DNA from 3 places in the Methylophaga marina genome. Region 1 is predicted to be linked to each of the others. Evidence: riboswitches for the same ligand, from Rfam matches in the RefSeq annotation. Region 1 holds a riboswitch; each other region holds the start of a gene.

Region 1 (6,354 bases):
AACATTCTAACTTTACCTTCATTGTTGACTTGTCTACCCCACGCCCCCATGACAAAGGCATCATTCACGGCCATACACCAGATTTCATCTGCTCCTGCTGCTTTGATGTCATCTGCAAGGCGTATAAAACCAGGTAAATGCTCCTCAGAGCAAAGCGGAGTAAATGCACCAGGTACACCAAAAAGAACGATGGTTTTGCCTTCTGTGAGTGATTGCACATTTTGTGGTTGAGGGTTAACAGGGCAGCCACTGCTTGCTGAAAAGTCTACACATTCTGAGAGTGTCGCCGCGGGAATTTTCTGTCCAACTTCGATTGTCATACTTGCTCCTTAATCCATTATTTTTATTTACAGGTTAACTAGCATAAGACAATCGCTATGAGATAAAAACACTATGAAACATGAGGTTTTATCAGTTTGGAATTGTGAAGGTGAGTCGATATGATGTTAGTAACTTACTCGAATCAAAAGGATATAAACACATGGCTGAAAAACAATTACGCTGGGGAATTTTAGGTGCTGCTCGTGTAAACGAAAAATTACTGCCCGCTATTGTTGAAGCAGCTAATGCGAAATTGGTCGCCATTGCTAGTCGTCGTCCTGGTGCTGCAGCAGAAGTTTTGCAAAAACTAGCGCCAGAACAAACTGAGGTAGAGACTTTGGACGATCCTGAAGCACTGCTTTCTCATTCACAGATCGATGCTATCTATTTACCCATGTCGAATGAAGAGCATGCGGAATGGGCTTTGAAAGCCATAAACCACGGTAAACACGTGTTGATTGAAAAACCGATGGCACTAACGGTGGCGGATATTGATGCGATTGAAGCAGCTGCGAAAGCAAACAATGTCACGGTGATGGAGGGCTTTATGTATATCTTCCATCCCCAACATGATTATGTAAAACAGTTGATTGATGATGGCAAGATTGGTGATGTGCGCACGATGAAAACGGCGTTTGCCTTTCCAATGAAACCCGCTCGACTGTATAGGATCAATCGCGATATAAACGATGGTGGTGGCGCCATGTGGGATATTGGTCCTTATGCTATTCATACAGCAAGACTATGGTTTGATAACGAGCCTGTTGCAGCCATGGCGATGGCCAAGCTCAATGACAGTGGAGCGGATGTCAGCTTGAGTGGTGTATTTGATTTTACGGATGGTAAGTTTGCTCATTTTGAAATGAGTTTTGAGCATGCCAGACGCAGCGAGTATGAAATCATCGGGACTAAAGGCGGTATTAAATGTCATACCGTTTGGCAACCGGAAACGGAAGAGGCCACAATTAGCTGGTGGAATGATGAGGAAGAACAAACCGTCTCTATTCCAAAGGCCAATCATTTCAATCTGGAAATAGAGCATTTCTCTGAGTGCATACTGCAAAATAAGGCTCCCAAGCTCACGATGACAGATGCAAGAAATAATTGTGCTGCTATTTGTGCTGCTCTGGCTTCAGTCCGACAATCAAAAAAAGTTGATATTGATTGAAAGTCAGCAACACTGATAGTCATAATTGATACAAACAAACGGATCTTTAAGTAGAAAAGCCGAAATGTGCACCCTTTAATTTGAGAACTATCAATGTTAGGGTAGAAGCAACAACAAACTAGTTGTTGTTGGTACCCGTTAGTAAGGTATTTATTTACATTCATAGCGGGTATGTTCGGCTCAACACGTTCGTGATGGGCTGTTATAGCCAAACTCGTCGTGAGGCGAGGACGGAAAGCTACAGATCTTGATGAAGAGCGAGATGGCTGGGCTGCATTGCTTTGTAACAAATCAAGGAGTATTTGATATGAAACAAGCGATGCTATTTGCAATTGCTTTATTTACCACAGTGTCAGCCCATGCTGCGACACTCACCATCAATCCAACAGGTTCAACTAATGCCACACAGACCACATCAGTAGACACTGGAAGTACAGTGTTAGGTAGTGGAACCGTCACTAACGGTGACGAGCCATGGAGTTCAACTTACGATGTGACCACAACAGAAGATACCTCAACCATTATTGAGTGGTCATTTAATCCTGTAGCCGCACTGACAGAAGCCACTATTTCTTTTGATAATGGGGTTGATCCGGTTCAGTTGTTTGATATTTCAGGTGATTTCAGATTTACAGGTTTGATTTACGCAGGCACAGTTGCCTCTGTTAACCTGCTTAATGGTAACAGAAACACCTTTAAATATGACGTATCACTGCAATCAGTTTCTGAAGTGCCTGTTCCTGCAGCATTTTTTCTTTTAGCCCCAGCCCTGTTAGGGTTCCTTGGTCTACGTAGAAAAAACGTGCTTTAGCTCGGGAAATTTAAATTTTCTGAGACACTTCAATTATCTGACAAGATATTGAGTATTGTGAAAAAGCCGTGGTAAAGAACCACGGCTTTTTTATTGCTGGATATTATTTCGCTTTACGGCGCAGGCCGATAAAGCCTAACAGAGCAGGAGCAAACATTAATAATGCACCAGGAACAGGAACTGCAGATGGTACATCAACTTCTTCAATTCCAGCATAAAGCACACTTTGCTGGCTGTAGTTATAAAAACCGAAAGCCCCATTACTGAATGCACCAGTAATACTTAACTCTTTTATACCATTGACAAAGACTTCAACTAAAGAGGATGTAAAGGTAATATCAAAGTCATATGTTGTATTATCCAGCCAACCTGTATCGCCCAAGTTAGTTGCACGGGCTAATTCGGTCACATTTTTGCTTGGATCATGAGACCAAGCACCAGAGTTATCACCCAATACGTCCCTGACCTGTGAGATGGCCAGTCCTTTTTGACCAGCACCGTAATAGGTCTGATCTCCTTGTTTCCAGTCGATGAGTAAATAATCAGCAGATGAGTTGGTTAGATCGTTATTGTTATAACCTAAGACAAACCCGATATAATCATCGTCAGCAGTCGTCTTTACTGTTATCTGACCTGATAATGCCGTGCCCTGGCTATTTTTATTGTTGTGAAAGACGGTTGGAGTACCGTTGATTCCTTGTTGAACAGCATTATTACCCGACTGTAATACCCAGTTACCGTTACCATTTGCCTTCCATGAAGACAAATCAACGGGCTGAGGTGCAGCCATAGCTGTTGTGGATATTGCTCCAAGAATGAAGCCACCCAAGAGAAGGTTTTGTAACGTTTTTTTCATGCCATTTTCCTTATTCGCAAAGTGAAAATGCAACTCAGCCATCTCATTTTTATTAGTAGAATTGAGACCTGTAGCTTTCCGTGCTTGGCTCACACCAAGGTTGGCTTTGAAATTGAGCGCTGGGTTTTACCAGCAAGGAAATTCTAACCCAACCAGACGCGATAGAAAATAACGTGTTTTGTATTTTCTTTACAAAAGTTAACTTTTGTAAAGTGACATGCGTTCGCTGCTATCTAGCGATAACGCAATGAAGCTGATAGTGCAACTCCATATTCCCGGTGTATAGAAAGTCTCATTGTTAATTCTTGCAATAATTCACAACCAGTTCACAGTTTTTTTGTGATCATTATCACGCGATCAAGCAAATGCTGTGCGTTACATCCCAGATTTAACTAACTGGTGTGGTTCTGAAATTCAGTGATTTGTACCATCGATTCATCTGAAATAGTTCAGATGGTCACATCATTAGTTATTTGTGATGTGTTTTTTATAAAGCCAAACTCGTCGTGAGGCGGGGTCGGAAAGCCACGGATCTCTAATGTAATTGGAGATGGCCGGGTTGCATTGCTTCATAGATTAAATAGGAATTTATTATGAAAAAAGCGATGCTATTTGCTGTAGCTCTTTTGTTTTCGGTTGGTGTTAATGCCGCTACGTTAAATTTGACTGGAATTGGTTCATCAGGTGCTTCTCAAAGCGTTGATGTAAACAACAACAGTACAGTTTTAGCAGGTGGTACTGTAGGTGAATCAAGCAGTTGGTCTTCAGGCTTCGATTTAACCTCAGACACTGATACTGCAGTAAAGGTTGAATGGTCATTTAACCCATTTACTGCTCTTGATAGTGCAGTACTTGTATTCAGTGAAATCACAGGTCCATCAGGTGGTTACACTGGTAGTACACAGTACTTCAACATCACTGGCGACTTTAGCTTTACAGCATTTTTAACTGCTGGTGTGTACTACGCTGTTGATATTATCGACGCTACATCTAGTATTTTGAAATATGATGTATCAGTATCTGCAGTACCTGTACCAGCTGCATTATTTTTATTCGCACCAGCCTTATTAGGATTATTGGGCATGCGTAGAAAAACTGCAGTAGCAGCATAAAACTTGAAATCAAAAATCAAGTTAACAATTGTTAGTTAGATTGAAAGGGGAACTTCGGTTCCCCTTTTTTATGTTTAATAAAGATGCTCTTTTCTAAAACAAATCCATTTGCTTTGATGGTTTGTGAAATAAGTCGGTTCGTAGAACCAATGAAGATTGGTTTTTGGGGTATTTCTTGACCGCGACGTTGAATCGTTTTTTGATCATATCTGCATAGAACCCCTGACCTTCAAGTCTAAAACCAAATCGTGGGTCATTGGTTTTGCCATTCCTGGAGTCTTTAATGCGATTCATGACATGTTCAGCCTTATCTGGATAATGACTGTGTAACCAATCATTGAAGAGGGGGCTGACTTCTCTTGGTAATCTCACAAAAATATAGTCAATATTGCTAGCGCCTGCTTTTGCAGAAGCATCAATAATCGCTTCTAACTCTGTATCTGTAAGAACAGGAATGACAGGGGCAATCAGAACAGAAACAGGGATGCCATTACCCTTTAATGTGCTAATCGTTTGCAGGCGTCTTTGTGGACTGCTGGCTCTTGGCTCAAGTTTTCTGGCAAGTGTTTTATCCAAGGTCGTGATAGACAATTGCACATGTACCAGTTGTTTTTCTGCAAGTTGTTTAAGTATGTCGATATCACGTTCTATCATAGATGACTTTGTGACAATATTAACTGGATGGCTAAATTCGAGCATCACCTTGAATATCTGTCGTGTGATTTTATGATCACGTTCTATTGGCTGATAAGGATCAGTGTTAGCGCCAAGAGATAGTATTGAGCACTGGTAATTCTTTGCCATTAACTCATGCCGAAGTAAGTCAGCAGCGTTGGGTTTTACCGTGAGTTTTGTTTCAAAATCCAGGCCTGGAGACAATCCCAGATAAGCGTGGGTAGGTCTGGCGTAACAATAAATGCAGCCATGCTCACAGCCACGGTAAGGGTTAATCGTTTGCTGAAATGGTAGATCAGGTGATTGGTTTCGACTGATAATTTTACGAGGTGTTTCTTCACTTACCTCTGTCGAAAGAGGACTGACTTCACTATGAAACCAGCCATCATCAACCTCAGTGCGTTGAAACTCATTAAAACGACCATCGATGTTATTTACTGAGCCACGGCCCTTGTGTCGTTTATTGTGTTCTGACATTAATCAGATAAGTAATACTCTATGGTAGAAACAACGCGTACCTTTTTTATTTGTGGATTATTGTTGTCGCGTGAACTGATGCTGAATTGGCCTTGGCGCGCCTTACGAATTTTACCCAAGGTGCTGTCTGAGTCTTGAGCAAATTTTTCTGCCACTTCTCGGGCTTTACGTGTCGCTTCTTCAATCATCTGAGGCTTAATTGAATTAAGACGTGTAAATAAATACTCTGGTTGAGCCGCGTAATTATTGCCAGTTAACACAATGCCTTGCTTGCCAAGTTCAGAGAGTTGCCCCATCACTTCTCTGACGGTGTCAATGGCCTCTGAATATACAGTGACGGTCTGTACAGCCGTATATCGAAATTCAGCACGTTGATTGCCACCATATTGCTGTGCAGATTTGTCGGTGATGGCTGGCGCGCTGATGGTGACATCATCACGTTTTATACCTTGTTGGGTCAGAAACGAAATAATGGTGTTGGTATTGCTATCAACATCATTGTATAAGCCTTGTAAATTATTACTTGCCAGAGTGAACTGGATTGGCCAGATGACGATATCTGCAGTGAACTCTTGTTCAGCTAGCCCTTTTACTGTAACTGTTCGTTCGTATTCTTTATATTCGATTGCAGCATTAGATAGAAACCAACCCAGGGTACTAAGACCGAGAAATAAAGCGACACCAAGAATCAGACTACTGCTTTTATTGACCGATGACATAAGTCACTCCTATAGCAAACGCATGAATGTCCCAGCAGTGTAAAACAATTGTTGATTATGATCGACGAGAAAAATGCTCTTTTGAAAACGCGATGCGTTGTTCAAGCGTCATTTTCTTCACATTGGTTAAAGATTCAATTTTCTTGAGTCGTGGCAGTAAACCCACACCATTAGCCACTTGTATACTCAAACCGGGACGGGCGTTTAGTTCAAGT
Region 2 (6,354 bases), 220 kb from region 1:
TTTCGCCTTTCCGCAGTGATAGAAAACTGGTTCGAGATCTCGTTGAAGAGAAAGAATTTGTTGAAGTCTATATATCCACCCCACTGAGTACTTGTGAACAACGTGATCCAAAAGGCTTATATAAAAAGGCAAGAAGTGGACAGATAAAAAATTTCACAGGTATAGATTCAGAATATGAAGCGCCAGTCTCCGCAGAAGTGACGCTAAACACTGCTGAACTCAATGTGGATGAGTGTGTGGCGAGAGTGATTACCTATCTAAAACAAAACGAGATAATTTAAAATCAAATCCATGACCAACTTTGATGTTTTTAATGGCGATGCTGACGGTATATGTGCCTTAGTTCAATTAAGACTGGCCAACCCGAGTAAGGCAGAACTGATTACAGGTGTTAAGCGAGATATAAAATTACTGAGCAGGGTAGATGTTGAAAAAGCATCAAAAGTCACTGTTTTAGACATATCAATGCAGAAAAATCATGATGCATTATTAAATTTGTTATCAAATAATGTTGATGTCTTTTATGCCGATCACCACAACCCCGGCGATCAAATCAGTCATCCTCGTTTAGAGGCATTGATTGATATGCATCCCAATAAATGCACAGCTTTAATTGTCAATGAGCACCTCAATCATGCCTATGAGCTCTGGGCAATCACGGCAGCTTTTGGTGATAATCTATCTAATGTTGCCGAGGAGTATGCAAAGGAACTACACCTCACTGAAACCCAGGCAATCAAACTTAAAACCTTAGGGCAGCATATTAATTACAATGGCTATGGTGCGAGTCTAGATGATTTGTTTTTTGCACCTGATGAACTCTATAGACAATGTGTAAACTATTCATCACCTTTGGATTTTATTAATGATAGTACAGAGATAATGGAGACTCTGGATTCTGGCTATAATTCAGATTTGTCTCAAGCTAAACAGCAAAAACTAAGTTATGAGAGTGATATGGTAGGGGTTATTACCTTACCTGATGATAAATGGGCGAGACGTATTAGTGGCACCTTCAGCAACTACTTGAGTAACCAGTTTCCTTCTCGAGCACATTTAATTCTTACTGAAATACCTGATTCAGGGGCTTATGTCGTTAGTATTAGAGCTCCTAAAATACGTCAAGAAGGAGCAGACTTTATTGCAGGTCAGTTCGACACAGGCGGCGGCAGAAAAGCAGCAGCAGGCATAAACTTATTACAAGAAGCAGAGCTTGCAAGACTAATTTCTACTGTTGAGGACTATTACAGTAGCAATATCAACTAATACAAAGTCATTTATACTTATAATCAAAAGACTAAAAAACGATAGGATAAATTAGCACAGATGGCTCAGGGCAGGATCAGACAATACGACGCAAAAATTAATGCCATATCAAGACTGATTGATAGCGGTATTATCCTGCTAACGTTTTTAGCTTTATTCGATATTTTCCATGCGACCTGGGATGTACTTTATATCTGGAGTCTTTTGTTCGCAATTGTATTGTTTAATTTCTTTGCTGAGTCACAGGATGCCTACCGCTCGTGGCGGGGTACGGCGTTAAGGGAAGAAGTCTCTGCCGTCATGTTTTCATGGTTTACCAGCGTTTTCATTCTGGTCATGATTGATATTTTCTTTATTCATTCTGGTACCTACCTCGATAGTTTTGTTTTCTTATGGTTTTTACTGACACCAATAGAGTTAATTTCCTGGCATGCCATTGTAAGAACGTCATTGGCCATACTTCGAGCTCGTGGTGTTAATACCAGAAATGTAGCCATTGTCGGTGAGACAACGTTAGGTAAGCGTTTGGAACGTGCATTCAACGAAATGGATTGGTCTGGGTTCAGACTGGTTGGATACTATGATGATCGTTCACAAAAACGGGTAGAAACAGAACCTAATCTGGTCGTCACAAATAAGAAAGTAGGTGATTTCAATCAACTCATTGAAGATTGTAAGGCAGGGAAGGTTGATACTGTTTACATCACCTTGGCTATGTCTGCTGAGCATAGAATCAGACATATTACTGAGCTATTAGCCGATAGTACGGCTTCTGTGTATCTTGTTCCTGACTTATTCACATTTAACTTGCTTAATTCCCGATGGGTCGATTACCAGGGAATCACCGCTATTTCAGTCTATGAAACCCCTTTTGCTGGTATCGACAGTATCCTTAAACGGCTGGAAGATATTATCCTAAGCAGCCTTATCCTGATGATGATTGCTATTCCTATGATGGTGATTGCCGCAGGGGTTAAATTGACATCGAAAGGGCCTGTGTTTTTCAAGCAAACTCGCTACGGCATGGACGGTGAAAAAATTAAGGTATGGAAATTCCGTACGATGACCGTAACAGAAGATGGAGATACCGTCACACAGGCACAAAAGAATGATAGCCGTATCACGCCATTTGGCGGTTTTTTGAGAAGAACATCATTGGATGAGTTGCCACAATTCTTTAATTCATTAGGCGGGAGCATGTCGATTGTAGGCCCACGGCCTCATGCTGTAGCACATAACGAACAATACCGCGCTCAGATTCAAGGGTATATGTTGAGACATAAAGTCAAACCAGGTATTACGGGCTTAGCCCAGATAAATGGCTTTAGGGGGAAACTGATACCTTGGACAAAATGCAGGGTCGTGTGCATTACGATTTAAAATATATCCAGAACTGGTCATTGTTATTAGATATTGAGATTATTTTCTTGACGATATTCAAAGGGTTTGTGGGTAAAAACGCCTATTGAATTCCATATTGCGTATCAGTAGTTTTACTTAGGAAAATAAACTTGTTGCCTGCCGTGAGACACGGTATTATATAACTCTATTGAAATAGAAGCATCAATCATTGATGTTAGATAACACTCGTTATCGTCATTATTTTCAATAGCAATCAGAACAATAGACATCAACGGTGATGGCTTTGTAGCAAGATCATAATCATATGATCTTACACAACGTCAGCGGGTTAGATGTTGTGTAATTAAAGCCAAACTCGCTGTGAGGCGGGGTCGGAAAGCCACAGATCTTTAAAACTTTTAAAGATGGCTGGGTTGCATTGCTTGTTTTTTCAACTTATGCATAAGGAAGTTTATTATGAAAAAAGCGATGCTATTTGTCGTAGCTATGATGTTCTCTGTTGCTGCCAACGCGGCGACATTCAACTTAACAACTTCAGACAGTGCTACTATTTTCGATAGTGGTACGAGCGCTGTTAGTGCTGCATTTGGTGATACTAATACCACTTTCTCATTGGAAGTGATTGGTGATGGTCCAGCAGCAATCGATTTTGATTTCTCGCCTGCTAGCAAGTTTTCTGCAGGGACTTTAACAATTGGCACGGAAGTGTTTGCAGTGACTCCAGATTTTACAACAATTCTGAACCTAGCTGCTGGTATCTACAGTGTCACATTTGATATTACTCCTGCATTAGGAAACATGTCATTTGGTGTTTCAGCTGTACCTGTTCCAGCTGCATTATTCTTGTTTGCCCCTGCCTTATTAGGTTTCTTAGGTATGCGTAGAAAAAATGCTGTTGCAGCGTAAGTAAGAGCTACACAAAAATAAAAAAGGGAGCATAGGCTCCCTTTTTTATTGGCATAATGCTAATTTTAATATCCTATAATCTTGAAAATTAAAACTAATTAGGCACATTGTACCAAGGTACAATAGACAGCAACCAAACCTTACTCGTAATATGAAATCATCTGAAAAAGTCAGATAGGTAATTATTAAATTAGTAATTTAATAATTGATTAAAGCCAAACTCGTCGTGAGGCGGGGTCGGAAAGCCACAGATCTTTAAAGCAAAGATGGCTGGGCTGCATTGCTTGTTTTTTCAATTTATGTGTAAGGAAATTTATTTATGAAAAAAGCGATGCTATTTGTAGTAGCTCTAATGTTCTCTGTTGCTGCTAACGCTGCCACATATAATTTATCAACAACAGATAGTGCTACTATCTTTGATAACGGTACAAGTGCTGTAAGTGCTTCATTTGGTGACACTACTACTACATTTTCACTTGAAGTGATTGGCGATGGTCCAGCAGCGATTGATTTTGATTTCTCTCCAACGTCAAAATTTACCTCAGGAACATTGACAATTGGTTCTGAGATCTTTGCTATAGCCCCTGATTTTACAACAATCTTGAATCTTGTATCAGGTATTTATACTGTATCTTTTGATGTGTTGCCTACTACCGGTAATATGTCATTTGGTGTTTCTGCAGTGCCTGTGCCAGCAGCATTATTCCTATTTGCCCCAGCTTTATTAGGCTTTTTAGGTATGCGTAGAAAAACTGCTGTTGCAGCATAGAAATAACAGTTTTAATAAAAAAGGGAGCTTATGCTCCCTTTTTTGTATTAATGGGGTAATTGGTTTTTGCTTCTGACATATAAAGTTGTACTAAGGTACAATAGACTTCAATTGAAAAAGTTTCGTATTATTTAATCAACTAGAAAAAGTCAGATAAGCGATTATCATACGATTGACGTGATAATTAATAAGCCAAACTCATCGTGAGGTGAGGGCGGAAAGCCACAGGTCTTCAATGCAGGAGATGGCTGGGTTGCATTGCTAATTTTTGCTTATACATAAGGAAAAATATAATGAAAAAAGTGATGCTATTTATTTTTGCTTTTACATTCTCTGTCGGCGTCAATGCCGCAACGTTGAATTTGTCTACAGAGGATTCTTTTTTAGCTACGCAAGTTGTTGATACTGCATCTGGTTCAACAGTATCAGGTTCGGGAGAAGTTAAGGAGCTTGGTGGAGTTGGTAAAGATAGATGGTACTCACAATACAATATAAAATCAGTCGATGCTAATACACCTGTCAAAATTGAATGGTCATTTGAGCCTCAAGCCAATCTGGAATCTGCTACCTTGGGTTTTGGTCTATTTGGTGGAGCTTACACAACGATAGATATCATTGGTAACACTAGCTTCATAGCTTTCTTAGAACAAGGCAAAGTGTATGCCCTCGATATATTCGATGCCAGCGGTAGTAAGCTAGAATACAAAGTATCAGTATCTGCAGTACCAGTACCAGCAGCATTATTCTTGTTTGCCCCAGCTTTACTAGGTTTCTTAGGGCTTAGAAGAAAATCAGCAGTTGCTGCATAAGAATTAAGATTTATATTAACAGTAAGTTACTGTGACAAATTGAAAGGGAGCAAAAGCTCCCTTTTTTTTGAAAAATAGAGTGTTAATATCAAATTTGAATGTCATTTATAGATAAGGATTTTCCCTCATGTCAAAACGCTTCATTTTCTTCTTTTTGATTCTCACTTCCCTATTTTCCTCAAGCGTCTTTGCAGACCAGCGTTATCTATTAAATTCGGGCGATATTCTAGATATTTCAGTATGGAATGAGGAAGCGTTACAAAAACAAGCCGTCGTGCTGCCAGACGGTATTATTACTTTCCCACTAGCCGGTGAAATTGTTGCTAAAGATAAAACAGTAGCTGACGTCGAAGAAGAATTAACCAAAAAACTCAGTGAATACTTAGCTGATCCTGTTGTCACAGTCTCTGTTACTAGCGTTGAAGGTAATAGGGTACACATTCTAGGCAAAGTCCTAAATCCAGGTTCGTTTGTAATGAATCAACCTCTGGATGCTATGCAAGCTTTAAGTTTAGCCGGTGGGTTATCGCCATACGCGGAAGAGAACAATATTATCGTGCTACGAAGAGCCGGCACAACTCAACAAGTCTTACCGGTTAAATTTGCTGAAATAAAAAAAGGTAAAGCTCTGAATACCAATATCACACTAGAAAGCGGTGACGTCATCATCGTACCTTAAGCAGAATAATAGCTGAGAAGCGTGTCAATGATAAAATATATTCCGCTACTGTTGCCTATGTTACTAAGCAACAATGCGTCGGCAGCTGAATGGGTATTTAATGCTCAGGCAGACCCTAAATTTAAATACGATGATAATGAATTACTTCGGGAAGATGAGTTAGATGACTTTAGCTTGAACATTGATCCAACCCTTTCACTAACTCGCTCATTAGAGAACTCGACATCTGAAATACGTCTCGGGTATAGAATTAGTCGATATCAAGACTTAAAAGAACTTGATAAAGAAAACCCATTTGCGAGTTTTAATACGACTTATGCCACCGAGCGAAGTACTTACGGACTGAAATTAGACTATGCTGAACGTGAGTCACGGGATATTGCTGAAGAGGATACGGCGGACTTTAGTAATATTTCTACAACGATTACAAAGAGTATCTCACCATCATTTAGTTACAGGCTGACGGAGCTGGACACTATAAGCACGAGTTTATCTTATCAAACGCGTAAACAATCTGATGACTCAAGCAACAGTAACTCAATTCTTGGTTCGTCATCTAACCT
Region 3 (6,354 bases), 110 kb from region 1:
GGAATAAACACACGCGTGTCATCACCGTTTTCATCTTCCATATTGAGATAGGTATAACCTGCACTCATATTCAGTCGATCAATAACCTCTCCAGATAACTCGATCTCATAACCTTTACTCTGTAACTCAATACCACGATAAATATTCAGGCCTGTTGCCACGTTACGTGTCACATATTCACCAAAGTTTTCTTGTTCAGATTCAAAGCGTGCAAGGGTCAATACAGCATTGCCATCATTAAACTCCTGTTTAACACCAAACTCACGGCTTTCCCCTTTTACAGGACCCAGTGGTGCCAGACTGGCATCAACCCAAGTTTGTGCTTTAAATACTTCACTGTAGCTACCATAAAGCATCGTGCCATCAATCACTTCATACGTTAACCCCGCATAAGGCACGGTTTCAGTATCGGACACTTTTTGAGGTGCACCATAACTTATCCCATCCTGATCAATCTTCACGGTGCGTGCTCCTAGCAATACAGACAGTCTGTCAGTTGGTCGCAGGCGAGTTGAAAAGTAAGCGGAATCTTGTTCTTGATCGATATCGGTAGATTGTTGGGAGGCATCATAAACATCAAATACTGGTTTTGGTGTCAACCCAGCTGACCAGTTGCCACCAATGGGATCATAATTCCATGTACTTGAATAAACTGAACGTCCAGTCAGCTGGATATCTGCGACATTAATCCCTGCAACCACTTCTTGCTCTCTGCCAGCTAACTCAAACTTACCGCTCACATATAAATCAAATATTTTTTCTTTGTCCTGCGCTTTGTAATCACTGGCCTGAGCAGTCAAACCTGACTCTGTAATTGGATCAGGATTGCCGGCTAAATACAGTGAGTTCCATTGCTTTTCTTGTTTGTTTTGGGTGTACATGGCTTTGATTGCCCAATCATCACCTATTCTTTGTTCCAACTCGATGAAACTTCGAGTTTGTTTCACATCTTGCTGAGCCCAGCTAGGCGCCGTATTGGTTGACTCATCGTAATCGGTCAATGTGCCATCACTATAGAAAAGTGGTAATGCTCCTGATGAGTTACCATCACTATGATGGTCGTTCACACTGTGAGAAAAAGTTAGCTCAGTGCTGTCCGTCAGATCTGCTGAAACAATGCCGTAAAAGACATCACGGTCTGTGGAGTAGCGATCAAGGTATGAATCTCCTTTTTCTTTGGCAACGACTAAGCGACCACGAACGCGATCATTAATAGGCCCGGAAATATCGGCATCAACACGACGAGTATTCCATGAACCATAAGAGGCTTTAGCTGATGCCTGAAATTCATCAGTGGGGCGTTTACGCACAAAATTGATGGTGGCCGAAGGATTAGCTAAACCAGTAATCAGACCACTCGCCCCTTTAATGACCTCCACTTTTTCATACATCGCGGTGTCATCGTGACCTTGTGTCAAACCATATGAAAAAGGCACACCAATGCCGTCATACTGAAAGTTAACGATATCAAAACCACGTGCGGTGTAGTACGTTCGACCCGTTTCTACCTGCTCCACCGTCACACCCGGCACATATTTCAGTAAGTCATTCACCTCATTTAAGGCAAAATCTTCAATCTGATCTTGTGAAATAACCGAGACAATCTGAGGCGTTTCAAAGATGGTTAAATCCAGTTTTGTTGCTGATTTGGTTTCCTCTGGTTCGCCATAAATGCGCAATGAATCCAGACTAATCACTTCGCTAGACTCAGATACTTGTTCAACTGGCTCCGCATTAGCTAAGCCGCTATACAGCGAGACCAATGACAAGCTAATGGCATATCGTGTGCTCCGTTTCATATGTCTTATCTCATGATTTGTTATTTAAAAAATGACAGCACTTTACAGATCATAAAATCTAAATACAAATCATTATTATTTAACAACTAATATGAAAACACTGGCATTCAGTCTCCTAATTCAATCAAGTGAGTAAGTTTGAGAGTTTCCTGAGATGAAAAGAGTGATTCTATTTTTTCCAAATACATTTAAAAATCTGGCATGCTACGTATCAACTAAAAATAGAAATATTGAACAGAAAAGAGTTATATGAAATCTAGACAAAATATCAAACACAATGACCCAATTGGTTTCGACTAGAGGCAAGGCTGAGATGTCAGACGATATACAAAATAACCACACCATGCCAGCAGATGCCAGCCCCGAGTTAGTGTCAAACAATATGCCTGCCACCAACATATTTAAGTCAAGTTCACACTGGGCAATAGTCGGTATATTTTTACTGCTATTACTGGGCAGTGTTGCTCACGCTCGTGATTTTCTCGTGCCGGTAGCGCTTGGCGTGTTACTGGCACTAGTGTTTAGTCCGGTGCGACGTTTCCTTGAGCGCAGACGGCTACCACCAGCTATCTCCGCGTTTATTATTGTCAGTGGACTGATGACATTAATAGGCTTGGGCTTAAGCACCCTCGCAGATCCTGTGCAGAGTTGGATTAAAGAAGCCCCCACCATCGGCTTTAAAATTGAACAGAAATTGCGTGGTGCCAACCAGTCAGCGAAAGAAGTCATTGATGCTGGCAAACAGATTGAGCGGATCGCCTCGCTGGAAAACGAGACAGAGCAAGTACAGAAAGTCTCACCACGCGAGCCAGGAGTGCTTGTCAAACTCGCTACTTCGGTGCCTGAAATTCTGGCGCAAATGGTATTTACCCTAGTGTTGCTGTTCTTTCTGCTGGCCTCAGGTGATATGTTTTACGAAAAGCTAGTTCACATTATGCCGACGTTTAAAGATAAGCGTAATGCGGTCAGAATTAGCTATGACATCGAACGCAAGTTATCGAATTACTTATTCACTATCACCCTTATTAATGCTGTGCTTGGTATAGCGGTTGGCGTATCAATGTGGCTGCTGGGCATGCCAAATGCCATCCTATTTGGTGTGTTAGCGTTCGCCTTGAATTTTGTACCGTATCTTGGTGCTATCGTAGGCGTTGTGATCGCGGCCCTCGTAGGTTTGCTTACCTTTGACCATACCGTTACCGCGCTGCTGCCCGCCCTAGCCTATTTGACGTTAACGATTATTGAAGGGCAACTTGCCACGCCTTATTTCGTTGGTCGGCGCTTAGAAATGAACCCCGTCGTGATTTTTCTCTCGGTCGCATTATGGGCCTGGTTATGGTCGATTGTGGGTATGTTAGTAGCAGTGCCATTATTGGTTGCTGTTCGTACCTTTTGTGAACATATCCCCAGCTTGCAGGCATTTGGTACTTTTCTCTCGGCAAGAGGTAGTGAAAACTTTCATCCAGAAAATGCCGACACAGAAACCTAAGAATCTGTTGAGTCAGTCTGCTAAAAGTTTATTGTTCACTGAAAGTCATGCAAATCTGGATCAAGCTGGTTTCCCCTCTTATTTTGATAACATTATCAGGGTGTTAATCTTTTTTCTGTCTATTGTACTAAAGTACAATAGACAAGCTTCAGTTCGTTTAAATAATCTATTCTCGAAGAGGTTCTCTTCACCCCAACCTTTATCTAACTTGCCAACCATGATGCGAATCATGCTACGGAAAGCCACGAGCCTCATGTAGGTAGTCGGGCTGCATATATGCAAGGGCAATGTAATATGAAAAAAATCTTAAAGACTGCGATCATTTTATTTTCCAGTTTTATCGCAATCGCTCACGCCGCTCCTGTGGCGATTAATTTTAATTCACTATCATTTTCTAATGTCAGTAGCTACACAACGCAAGGTGTGACTTTTTCAAAGGGAAGTGCAAATATTTCTACAGATAGAACACCAACTGGCTCCAGAGGTTTAAGTGGTACTTCTTTTTCAAGTGATGATCCCTTTAAGGCTGTTATTGCTGGTGGTGCCAAATCAGTGTCTGTTGACCTAGGTGACTATGGTAATGACCTCGACAATATCTTTTTATCCGTCTATGACATCGCCAATAATTTATTGGGAACAACATCAGTTAATTGCTGTACCAGCAGCACAATGGTCACATTGTCGCTTGCTTTTGATGACATTAGTTATGCTATTTTTGGCACGATAGGAGGCTTCTACAAGAATTCTGTATATGCTGACAATTTCACCTATACACCTAGCGTTTCTGAAGTACCAGTACCAGCTGCAGCTTGGTTATTTGCTTCTGGTTTAATGGGATTTACTGCAATGAGAAGACGTTCTAACTTAAAAAAGTAAACGTTTATCTCACATGCGGCATTGCTTAAATGTCAGTGAAAGCCAGCACTCAAGGGGCTGGCTTTTTTTGGGTACAGATTAACTCATATAATTAATAGGGTTAGAGCGGTTTATTTTGAAGAAAAATACCGACCAACATTAAGAACCAAACACTCTTGTATATTAAAAAGCCATTAGAATTAAGCTGAACTTGTCTAATCAACTGGAGGTTTAAAAGTTCGTATCTCTCGTCTATTGCCGCTAAAAATTTACTGTACTTTATGGATTAAGTGGACAAGTGTTTGAGCGAAGCGAGTTGGTGTTCACGCCATAAAATACAGTAATTTTTTAGGGATAAGACAATATCGGGTGCCCTTTTGTTTGGTTCGTTTATTTTGGTATGCACAAATTCGTCTGGAACGAATTTGGACGCCAAAGGCGCCCGAAGAAGGGTGAGTGACATGGATGTCACGAATCAAATTAAATGAACGCCTCGCGGCAGCGTGTGATTTAACAAAAGAAACTATCCGTTGGGTTTCGTTCCTCTACCCAACCTACATAACCAATCGTTTTTTCTATAAAAATCAATTCGTTATACAACTTAAAATATTCTCTTATAGTTTAAAGAAGGGTGCGCTTACGCGCACCCCGGATGAGTTAGGCTGCTTTAGAAGTGTCAGCGTTTTTATCTTCCACATCATGTTCCAAAGCTTTGTTAGCCGTTTGGCTAATCGGAATCGATTTAGGCTTCATCGCTTCAGGAATTTCTTTCACAAGGCTGATAGTCAGTAAGCCATTGGAAAGATCGGCGCCAGTCACTTCGACGTAATCAGCAAGGTTGAACTTACGTTCAAATGAACGATAAGCAATGCCTTGATGGAGGTATTTACGCTCTTCTTTAGCCGCTTTTTCACCTCGTACAGTCAGCACACCATTTTCAACCTGAATATCAAGCTCCTCTTGGGTGAAGCCGGCAACGGCTAGCGTGATGGCATAGCGGTTGTCCTCGATGAGCTCAATATTGTAGGGAGGGTATCCACTGGAAGTGGAGTCTGCAGTAAGTGCATGGTTAATCAGTGATCCCAAACGATCAAAACCAACACTACTACGATAAAGAGGGGTTAGGTCAATTGCATTCATGGTATATCCTCCGTTAGAAGCAATATAAAACAAAAACAATCAATGGTGAGGGCCCCTTCATGACAACCTCTCACGTTATTTTTAATAGGGTTTGACTCAGCAGATTTCAAGTCGTTTTATGAAATTTTTTATCTGGACAATATGAAAATGGCAATGTACTTATCAGCACAAACGAGGATATGAAAAGCTTCCATTCTCCCGTTTATTGCCGCCAAAAATTAGGTTTGGTTGATGGATTAAGTGGTCGAGTGTCTGACCGAAGGGAGTTATCGACCACGCCATCAAACAAGGCTAATTTTTGGATCAAAGGCAATATCGGGTGCCCTTTTGTTTGGTTCGTTTATTTTGGTATGCACAAATTCGTCTGGAACGAATTTGGACGCCAGACGCCCGAAGGGTGAGTGACATGGATGTCACGAATCAAAATAAATGAACGCCTCGCGGCAGCGTGTGATTTAAAATAAGAAACTATCCGTTAGGTTTCGTTACTCAACCCAACTTAGTATCGACACCCAAGAATTCAAGGAAGAAAATGCAGTTTCAAGGCAAAATCTCAAACTGGAATGATGATAAAGGCTTTGGTTTTGTTGAACCCAATGGAGGCGGAGAACGCGCCTTTGTTCATATCAAAGCTTTTAACCCCAGAACACGCCGACCAATCAATGGTGACGTTATCATCTATGATTTATTGCAAGATAAAGACAAGCGCTATCGAGCTGAAAATATTCGTTTTGCTCGTGATTCAAGACAAAAAAACAAACCACAAGCTAGCAAGAAAAACCGATCATTTGGTGGCGTTTTAATACTACTTTTTAGTATTGGACTCGTGATATCAGTTTTAACAGGAAAGTTGCCTTTAGCTATTCCACTTGTTTATCTCGTGATGAGTGTCATTACCTTTATCGCTTATGCTATTGATAAGTCAGCGGCTGAAAATGGACGCTGGCGAACGCAAGAAAACACATTGCATTTATTGGCTTTGGTTGGTGGCTGGCCCGGCGCTATTCTTGGTCAAATGCTATTACGGCATAAATCCAAAAAGAAAGCTTTTCGTATGGTCTTTTGGTTAAC

Evidence for each region. A riboswitch is a leader RNA that binds a small molecule or an ion and turns the genes downstream of it on or off. The one in region 1 is predicted to bind cyclic di-GMP.
Region 2: another riboswitch for cyclic di-GMP. It lies ahead of QUE24_RS11715 (hypothetical protein); the one in region 1 lies ahead of QUE24_RS12745 (PEP-CTERM sorting domain-containing protein).
Region 3: another riboswitch for cyclic di-GMP. It lies ahead of QUE24_RS12250 (VPLPA-CTERM sorting domain-containing protein); the one in region 1 lies ahead of QUE24_RS12745 (PEP-CTERM sorting domain-containing protein).

What each region holds. Positions count from the first base shown of each region.
Region 1 covers NZ_AP027741.1:2,494,667-2,501,020, forward strand. Annotated here, with positions in the region: gene QUE24_RS12730 (peroxiredoxin) at 1-320, opposite strand, end outside; gene QUE24_RS12735 (Gfo/Idh/MocA family protein) at 482-1,489, shown strand; cyclic di-GMP riboswitch class I at 1,687-1,768, shown strand; gene QUE24_RS12740 (hypothetical protein) at 1,797-2,300, shown strand; gene QUE24_RS12745 (PEP-CTERM sorting domain-containing protein) at 2,404-3,156, opposite strand; cyclic di-GMP riboswitch class I at 3,182-3,271, opposite strand; cyclic di-GMP riboswitch class I at 3,641-3,723, shown strand; gene QUE24_RS12750 (hypothetical protein) at 3,750-4,268, shown strand; gene QUE24_RS12755 (PA0069 family radical SAM protein) at 4,362-5,420, opposite strand; gene QUE24_RS12760 (SIMPL domain-containing protein) at 5,420-6,139, opposite strand; partial or broken gene QUE24_RS12765 (alpha-L-glutamate ligase-like protein) at 6,195-6,354, opposite strand, start outside.
Region 2 covers NZ_AP027741.1:2,275,370-2,281,723, forward strand. Annotated here, with positions in the region: gene cysC (adenylyl-sulfate kinase) at 1-281, shown strand, start outside; gene QUE24_RS11695 (DHH family phosphoesterase) at 292-1,266, shown strand; gene QUE24_RS11700 (undecaprenyl-phosphate glucose phosphotransferase) at 1,327-2,646, shown strand; gene QUE24_RS11705 (sugar transferase) at 2,619-2,735, shown strand; cyclic di-GMP riboswitch class I at 2,967-3,049, shown strand; gene QUE24_RS11710 (hypothetical protein) at 3,085-3,534, shown strand; cyclic di-GMP riboswitch class I at 3,739-3,817, shown strand; gene QUE24_RS11715 (hypothetical protein) at 3,854-4,303, shown strand; cyclic di-GMP riboswitch class I at 4,485-4,564, shown strand; gene QUE24_RS11720 (hypothetical protein) at 4,597-5,112, shown strand; gene QUE24_RS11725 (polysaccharide biosynthesis/export family protein) at 5,240-5,791, shown strand; gene QUE24_RS11730 (porin family protein) at 5,819-6,354, shown strand, end outside.
Region 3 covers NZ_AP027741.1:2,389,072-2,395,425, reverse strand. Annotated here, with positions in the region: gene QUE24_RS12260 (TonB-dependent siderophore receptor) at 1-1,799, opposite strand, end outside; gene QUE24_RS12255 (AI-2E family transporter) at 2,113-3,288, shown strand; cyclic di-GMP riboswitch class I at 3,489-3,564, shown strand; gene QUE24_RS12250 (VPLPA-CTERM sorting domain-containing protein) at 3,583-4,164, shown strand; gene QUE24_RS12245 (Hsp20 family protein) at 4,801-5,283, opposite strand; gene QUE24_RS12240 (DUF1294 domain-containing protein) at 5,816-6,354, shown strand, end outside.